DNA from 2 places in the Stenotrophomonas sp. 22DLJC03 genome. Region 1 is predicted to be linked to the other one. Evidence: riboswitches for the same ligand, from Rfam matches in the RefSeq annotation. Region 1 holds a riboswitch; the other holds the start of a gene.
What was found. Region 1 has a riboswitch for glycine ahead of gcvP (aminomethyl-transferring glycine dehydrogenase). Riboswitches for the same ligand answer to the same signal wherever they lie in the genome.

Region 1 (4,021 bases):
TTCAGCAGCACCGACAGCGCGCACAGGCCGAAACCGATGGCGACCTGTCGCGTAGGGCTGCTGTGCCCGGCCATGCGCCCGGACAGGAACGAGCCGGTGGTCATGCCGCCGATGGTGGGAATGAACAGCCAGGCGAAGCCGCCCTCGCCCAGGTGCAGGTGCTGCATCACGAACACCGGCGCCGAGGAGATGTACAGGAACACGCCACCGAAGCCGATGCTGCCGGCCAGCGCCAGGCGCAGGAAACGCGGATTGAAGCCGATGCGCACGTAGTCGCGCAGCAGCACGCGCGGTGACAACGGCACGCGCGCCTCGACCGGATGGGTTTCCGGCAGGTAGCGTGCAGTGGCCGCCAGCAGCACCAGCGCGAACACCACCAGGAACCAGAAGATCAACGGCCAGCCAGCGCCGCTGAGCAGGATCCAGCCACCGATGATCGGGGCGATGGCCGGGGCGATACCGAACAGCATCGACACCTGGCTCATCAGCCGCTGCGCGTCGTGGCCGTGGTACAGATCGCGGATCACCGCGCGGCCGACGATCATGCCCACGCCGGCGGACAGGCCCTGCAGTGCGCGGAACGCCAGCAGCGTGGTCAGGTCGGTAGACAATGCACAGCCCACCGAGGCGCCGACGAATATCACCAGACCGCCGAGGATCACCCGCTTGCGGCCCCAGGCGTCGGACAGCGGTCCATGGGCCAGGCTCATCAGGCCGTAGAACAGCAGGTACACGCTGATGGTCTGCTGCACCGCCACTTCGTCCACCGCCAGGCGCTGGGCCAGCTGCGGGAACGCCGGGAAGATGGTGTCGATCGAGAACGGACCGAACATGGCCAGGCCAGCAAGCAGCAGGGCCATGCGGCGGGTGGAAGGAGCAACAGCGGCGGTCATGGAGAGGCGTCCGGCAGGGCCATGCGCGGCACGCACGGCGGGCGCCAGTCCCCTGAAACAGGGACAGCGCCAGATGAATTCGGGTATCCGCCCATCATAGGTGGGGATTGCGCCCCGCGCCATGCACGGATGCACAAAACGCACGGCCGGGCCATCGGCCATTCAGGCGCAGCGGCGCCTCCCGGGAGCGGCCGGCCGGCGCGCAACGGGCTATAATCGGCGGGCAACACGGTGGGAGAAGCGGAACACCGCTGCCGAAGGCGCAACGCCCGTAATCGCTCAGGCCCGATACCACCCGTAACAGAACTCTGGAGAGACCGGTTCAATCCGGCGCCGAAGGGGCAAGAAGCAGCGGTCCGCCGCGCTTTCAAACTCTCAGGCAAAAGGACAGAGGGGCGCCCCGCAGACCGCCGACCGGCGGCTTGTGCCCGTGCGTGTGCCCTTTCCTGACGGATCCTTCGCCATGTCCCAGAACACCCCTTCCCTGCGTGAGCTCGAGCATCATTCGGCCTTCGTCGAGCGCCACATCGGCCCCAACGATGCCGAGATCGCGCAGATGCTCGGCGTCATCGGCCACGCCTCGCTGGATGCGATGACCGATGCCATTGTGCCGGCCAAGATCAAGTCGCCGGCACCGCTGGCGCTGCCGGAGTCGATCACCGAAGTGCAGGCGCTGGCGAAGATCCGCGCGATCGCCGACAAGAACACCGTACTGCGCAGCTTCATCGGCCAGGGCTACTACGGCACCCACACGCCGAACGTGATCCTGCGCAACATCCTGGAAAACCCGGCCTGGTACACCGCCTACACCCCGTACCAGGCGGAAATCTCGCAGGGCCGCATGGAAGCGCTGATCAACTTCCAGACCCTGTGCGCCGACCTGACCGGCATGGAAATCGCCAACGCCTCGCTGCTGGACGAAGCGACCGCCGCCGCCGAAGCGATGACCCTGGCCAAGCGCTCGGCCAAGTCGAAGTCGGACACCTTCTTCGTGCACGACGCCGTACACCCGCAGACGCTGGAACTGCTGCGCACCCGCGCCGAACCGATGGGCATCGTGCTGCGCGTGGGCACCCCGGCCGAAGCGCTGGAAGCAGAAGCCTTCGGCCTGCTGCTGCAGTACCCGGACACCTTCGGCCAGGTGGGCGACTACAAGGCACTGGTCGATGCCGTGCACGCGCGCGGCGGCCTGGTGGCCGTGGCCACCGACCTGCTGGCACTGACCCTGCTGGCTGCCCCGGGCGAATGGGGTGCGGACATCGTGGTCGGCAACAGCCAGCGTTTCGGCGTGCCGTTCGGCTTCGGTGGCCCGCATGCTGCGTTCATGGCCTGCCGTGACGCCTACAAGCGTTCGATGCCGGGCCGCCTGATCGGCGTCTCGATCGACGCACAGGGCAACCCGGCCTACCGCCTGACCCTGCAGACCCGCGAACAGCACATCCGCCGCGAGAAGGCCACCTCCAACATCTGCACCGCACAGGTGCTGCTGGCGGTGATGGCCTCGATGTATGCCGTCTACCACGGTCCGGAAGGCCTGACCCGCATCGCGCGCCGCACCCACCGCCTGGCTTCGATCCTGGCTGCGGCACTGCGCAAGGCCGGCGTGCAGGTCGGTGGTGACTTCTTCGACACCCTGCATGTCACCGGCGTGCACGCCGATGAGATCCACGCCAAGGCCCGTGCCGCCGGTTACAACCTGCGTGCGATCGACAGCGACTCGGTCGGCATCAGCCTGGACGAAACCACCACCCGCGCCGACATCGTGGCCGTGGCTGCCGTGTTCGGTGCCTCGCTGGACGTGGACGCACTGGATGCCAGCACCGCCGACGCACTGCCGGCCGGCCTGCTGCGCCAGTCTGAATTCCTGACCCACCCGGTGTTCAACACCCACCACAGCGAGCACGAGCTGCTGCGCTACCTGCGCTCGCTGGCCGACAAGGACCTGGCGATGGACCGCACGATGATCCCGCTGGGCTCGTGCACCATGAAGCTCAACGCCACCGCCGAGATGATTCCGGTGACCTGGCCGGAGTTCTCGCAGATCCATCCGCTGGTGCCGGCCGACCAGGCGCTGGGCTACAAGGAACTGATCGACTCGCTGGAAGCGATGCTGGTCGAATGCACCGGCTACGACGCAGTGAGCCTGCAGCCGAACTCCGGCGCGCAGGGCGAGTATGCCGGCCTGCTGGCGATCCGTGCCTACCACCGTTCGCGCGGCGAAGACCATCGTGACATCTGCCTTATCCCTGACTCGGCGCACGGCACCAACCCGGCCTCGGCGCAGATGTGCGGCATGAAGGTGGTGGTGACCAAGACCGACGCCAACGGCAACGTCGACGTCGAGGACATCCGCCTCAACGCCGAGAAGTACAGCGACCGCCTGGCCGCGATCATGATGACCTACCCGTCCACGCACGGCGTGTTCGAGGAAGAAGTGGTGGAGATCTGCGAGATCATCCACAAGCACGGCGGCCAGGTGTACACCGACGGTGCCAACATGAACGCCTTGGTCGGCGTGGCCAAGCCGGGCAAGTGGGGTTCGGACGTTTCCCACCTGAACCTGCACAAGACCTTCTGCATCCCGCACGGCGGCGGCGGCCCGGGCGTTGGCCCGTGTGCGGTCAAGGAGCACCTGGCGCCGTTCCTGCCGGGCAAGCTGGGGGACAACGGCCCGGTCGGCATGGTCAGCGCGGCCAGCTTCGGCAGCGCCTCGATCCTGCCGATCAGCTGGATGTACATCGCGATGATGGGCCGCGACGGCCTGCGCAAGGCCACTCAGGTTGCGCAGCTCAACGCCAACTACATCGCCAAGCGCCTGGCCCCGCACTTCAAGACCCTGTACACCGGCCGCAACGGTCTGGTGGCGCACGAGTGCATCCTCGACGTGCGCCCGCTGGAGAAGACCAGCGGCATCGGCGCCGAGGACGTGGCCAAGCGCCTGATCGACTTCGGCTTCCATGCCCCGACCCTGAGCTTCCCGGTGGCCGGCACGCTGATGGTCGAACCGACCGAGAGCGAATCGCTGCACGAGCTGGATCGCTTCATCGACGCGATGATCCAGATCCGCGAGGAGATCACCGCGATCGAAGACGGCCGCCTGGACCGCGAGGACAACCCGCTGAAGAACG
Region 2 (4,021 bases), on a different contig from region 1:
CACCGGTGTTGAACTGGCCGGCACCCTGGCAGAGATCGCACGGCATACGCTGCGCAACGAGTTCCGCCACATCGACCCGGCCAGCGCCAAGGTGCGGCTGGTCGAGGCCGGGCCGCGCGTGCTGTCCTCGTTCCCGGAAGTGCTTTCGCTGAAGGCGCGCCGGCAGCTGGAAAAACTGGGCGTGGAAGTGTTGACCGGTACCCCGGTGAGCGACATCGACAGCCAGGGCTTCAAGCTCGGTGATCAGTTCGTGCCGGCGCGCACCGTGGTCTGGGCCGCCGGTGTGGCTGCTTCACCACTGGCGCGTACACTGGACGTGCCGCTGGACCGCGCCGGCCGCGTGCAGGTGCAACCAGACCTGACACTGCCTGGCCATCCGGAGCTGTTCGTGGCCGGCGATCTGGCCGTGCTGAACCAGGCCAACGGCAAGCCGGTACCCGGCGTTGCGCCCGCCGCCAAGCAGATGGGCAAGTACGTGGCCGAGGTGCTCCGCGCGCGCCTGCACGACAAGCCGGCGCCAGGTCCCTTCAAGTACGCCGACTTCGGCAACCTCGCCACCATCGGCCGCATGGCTGCAATCGTGCACCTGGGCAGGCTGCAGCTCTCGGGCATCCTCGCCTGGTGGTTCTGGCTGGCCGCGCACGTGTTCTTCCTGATCGGTTTCCGCAACCGCATCGTGGTGCTGCTGAACTGGGCCGTGGCGTACTGGAGCTACCAGCGCAGCGCGCGCATCATCTTCGGTGATGATCAGGAAGACCGGCGGCCGAGGCGCTAGGGCCGCACGCATGTTCCTGTAGAGCCGAGCCCATGCTCGGCTCACGGCGCCTTCGGCTTCGGGTACCACATCGCGTTGACGATCACCCAGCGCTGGTCGAAGCGCCCCATGTGGAAGTAGTCGACGAACCACGGCGTTTCCAGCCGCACCGAGGCCGCGTTGCCGGTCACGTCCAGCACCGTGCAGCGGCGATCCCATTGATCTTTCGGGGTCTTCAGCGCGCCCTGCTTCGTCAGCGAGACCAGTTCTTCCTTCGACATCCGGCGCAGGCCCAGGCGTTCGTCCGGTGTATCACCGAGCACCGCACGTTTGGCCAGGTCCGGGTGCAGGGAACGGGCGACACGCTGCGGGTCGGCCTCCAGCTGGCCATCCACGTAGTCATGGCAGGTGGCTTCGATGGCTGCGATCGTGGCGGCGTCGGCGGCAGGGCTTGCTGCTGCGGAAAGTGCGAACAACAGGGCAACGGTGGACATCCGGGTCTCCAGCGCTGAAGGCTGGGCGATCATGGCATGGCCGGATGCGCCCCATCCACGCATGGCGTGGATCTACTGCAACAGCCAGGCCAGTTTGCGTTCGCGCGGCTGCCGCTTGAGCTCCCATTCGGCACGTGAGGCCGCTGCTCGGTCCGGGTACTCGCGCACCGCCAGGACCCGCAGTGGTGGCCGCGACCGGGTGTAACGCGCGCCCTTTCCGGCCTGGTGGGCAGCGAAACGCGCGTCCACGTCGGTGCTGATGCCGGCGTAGTAGCTGCCATCGCGGCATTCGAGCAGGTACAGGAACCACGGGCGGAGGGACGGTGCCATGCCCGGATTATGCCGTGATGCACTGCAGCGGATATACTGGCGCCCGAATGCAGGAGAGAGGCGCCGCGCTGGCGCCCGCCGAAGGCGCAGGCTCCCATGATCGCTCAGGCCGGTGGGCTGGAATCCCACCAACCATGCATTCGACTCGCCGAGCTGGAGAGAGGTCACCGGGCACGCCCGGGACGATCCGCCGAAGGGGCACGCGGCCCATGCCGCTGAACTCTCAGGCAAAAGGACAGCGGGAGCGGCACCGGTCATCGTCATCCCGTCATTGCGCAGGCAATGGCGATAGTGGCGCATGGCCGGCCCCACCGCGCCCGGAGCCTGTCCCATGCTGTTGTCCATCATCTACCTGATCGCTATTTCCGCCGAAGCCATGACCGGCGCGCTGTCCGCCGGCCGCCGCCGCATGGACCTGTTCGGTGTGGTCATGATCGCCTGCGTCACCGCCCTCGGCGGCGGATCACTGCGCGACATCCTGCTCGGCCACTATCCGCTGGGCTGGGTGAAGCATCCCGAGTACCTGGGCTTCACCGTGTGTGCGGCGCTGATCGCCACCTGGGTCGCACGCTGGATGCACCACTTCCGCCGCACCTTCCTGGTGCTCGATGGCCTGGGCCTGATCGCCTTCACCCTGATCGGCTGCTCGATCGCACGTGAGGCCGGCCATGCCATGCCGATCGTGCTGATTGCCGGCATGCTGACAGGCGCCTTCGGCGGCGTGCTGCGCGACATCCTCTGCAACGAGGTGCCGCTGATCTTCCAGAAAGAGCTGTACGCGATCATCGCGCTGCTGACCGGCGCGGCCTACCTGTTGCTGCTGCACTGGGGCGTGGCCGACGCTACCGCGATCCTGTGCTGCCTGGGCGGCGGCTTCGCGCTGCGCCTGCTGGCGATCCACTACCGCTGGGAAATGCCGAAGTTCGTCTATCACGACGAAGTGCATTGATTGCTTGATGGTAGTGCCGGCCGCTGGCCGGAAACACGGCACACGCCCGCAGATTCCAGCCGGTTGCAGGCCAGCGGCCGGCACTACCGATTGCGTTGCATGACGTTGGTCATGCGGCATTGGCCGGGGTGATTGGCTACCATTGTCGCCCCGTCGCTGCCGCGACGGCATCCAGCCACGCCGCGCCCGCGGCCCCGCCAGACACTCCCTCCCCGCTGCCCGTGGTGCCGTGAACGCACCGACGGGCCCGCATGTCCCTGCGCGCGCAGGGCGCAGGATGCCCCATGTCTGTCGCCGAAAACTCCCGCTTCCGTCGTGCCCGCCCGTTGCTGATCGTGCTGGGCGTTGCCCTTGCCGGCGGCCTGCTGTGGGGGTTCTGGCCACGCACGGAGGCCGGTGCCGGCGACGATGCACCCGGCAAGACGGTACCCGTGCGCATCGCCCGCGCCAGCGCCGAGCCGCTGGTGCTGCGCCTGAAGGCGGTCGGTACGGTCACGCCGCTGCACAGCGTGGTGGTACGCAGCCGCGTGGACGGCGAACTGCTGCGACTGCATTTCCAGGAAGGCCAGCAGGTGAAGGCCGGCGATCTGCTGGCGCAGATCGACCCGCGCCCGTATGAAGTGAAGCTGGCGCAGGCCAAGGGCACCCAGCAACAGAACCTGGCCGAGCTGGAGAACGCCGAGCGCCAGCTGCAGCGCTACCGCGAACTGCAGAAGCAGAACTACGTGTCCGGGCAGGAACTGAGCGACCAGCAGAGCAAGGTGCGCCAGCTGCAGGGCCGCCGCCTCAGCGATCAGGCGTCTGTTGACGAGGCGCGCCTGCAGCTGCAGTACACCCGCATCACCGCACCGGTCAGTGGCCGCGTCGGGCTGCGCCGGTTGGACGTGGGCAACCTGGTACGCGCCAGCGATGCCGAAGGCCTGGTGACGCTGGCACAGACCGCACCGATCAGCGTTCTGTTCACCGTGCCCGAACCCGAGCTGCCGGCGCTGCTCGATGCCGTGCAGGTGCAACCGGCGCTGGCAGTGGAAACCTGGGACCGCGAAGAAGGCCGGCAGCTTGCCAGTGGCGCGCTGTCCAGTGTCGACAACCGCATCGATACCGCCACTGGCACGCTGAAACTGCGTGCGCACTTCGACAACCACGATCTGGCGCTGTTCCCCAACCAGTTCGTCAACGTCCGCCTGCAACTGGGCGAGCAGCGCGCGCTGCTGATTCCCGATGCCGCCGTGCAGTTCGGCAGCCAGGGCAACTACGTGCATATCGTCGACAAGGACAACAAGGCACAGCGCCGCAACGTGGTGCTCGGTCCGGCCGACGATGGACGCGTGGCCGTGCGCTCCGGACTGGTGGCCGGCGACCAGGTGGTGATCGAAGGCATCGACGGGCTGGAAGACGGCACGGCGGTGGAGATCATCACCGAGGAGGCCGCGATCAAGGCCGGCGCATGAATCTCTCGCGCCCGTTCATCCTGCGCCCGGTCGCAACGACTCT

Region 2: linked by a shared signal. The riboswitch ahead of AC13GA_RS12785 (trimeric intracellular cation channel family protein) and the one ahead of gcvP (aminomethyl-transferring glycine dehydrogenase) in region 1 are both predicted to bind glycine.

Annotation. Positions count from the first base shown of each region.
Region 1 covers NZ_JBSPUG010000002.1:897-4,917, reverse strand. The annotation lists gene AC13GA_RS05895 (multidrug effflux MFS transporter) at 1-893, opposite strand, end outside; glycine riboswitch at 1,192-1,294, shown strand; gene gcvP (aminomethyl-transferring glycine dehydrogenase) at 1,357-4,021, shown strand, end outside.
Region 2 covers NZ_JBSPUG010000003.1:462,607-466,627, reverse strand. The annotation lists gene AC13GA_RS12800 (NAD(P)/FAD-dependent oxidoreductase) at 1-775, shown strand, start outside; gene AC13GA_RS12795 (nuclear transport factor 2 family protein) at 817-1,248, opposite strand; gene AC13GA_RS12790 (GIY-YIG nuclease family protein) at 1,321-1,578, opposite strand; glycine riboswitch at 1,619-1,708, shown strand; glycine riboswitch at 1,722-1,825, shown strand; gene AC13GA_RS12785 (trimeric intracellular cation channel family protein) at 1,910-2,527, shown strand; gene AC13GA_RS12780 (MdtA/MuxA family multidrug efflux RND transporter periplasmic adaptor subunit) at 2,812-3,978, shown strand; gene AC13GA_RS12775 (multidrug efflux RND transporter permease subunit) at 3,975-4,021, shown strand, end outside.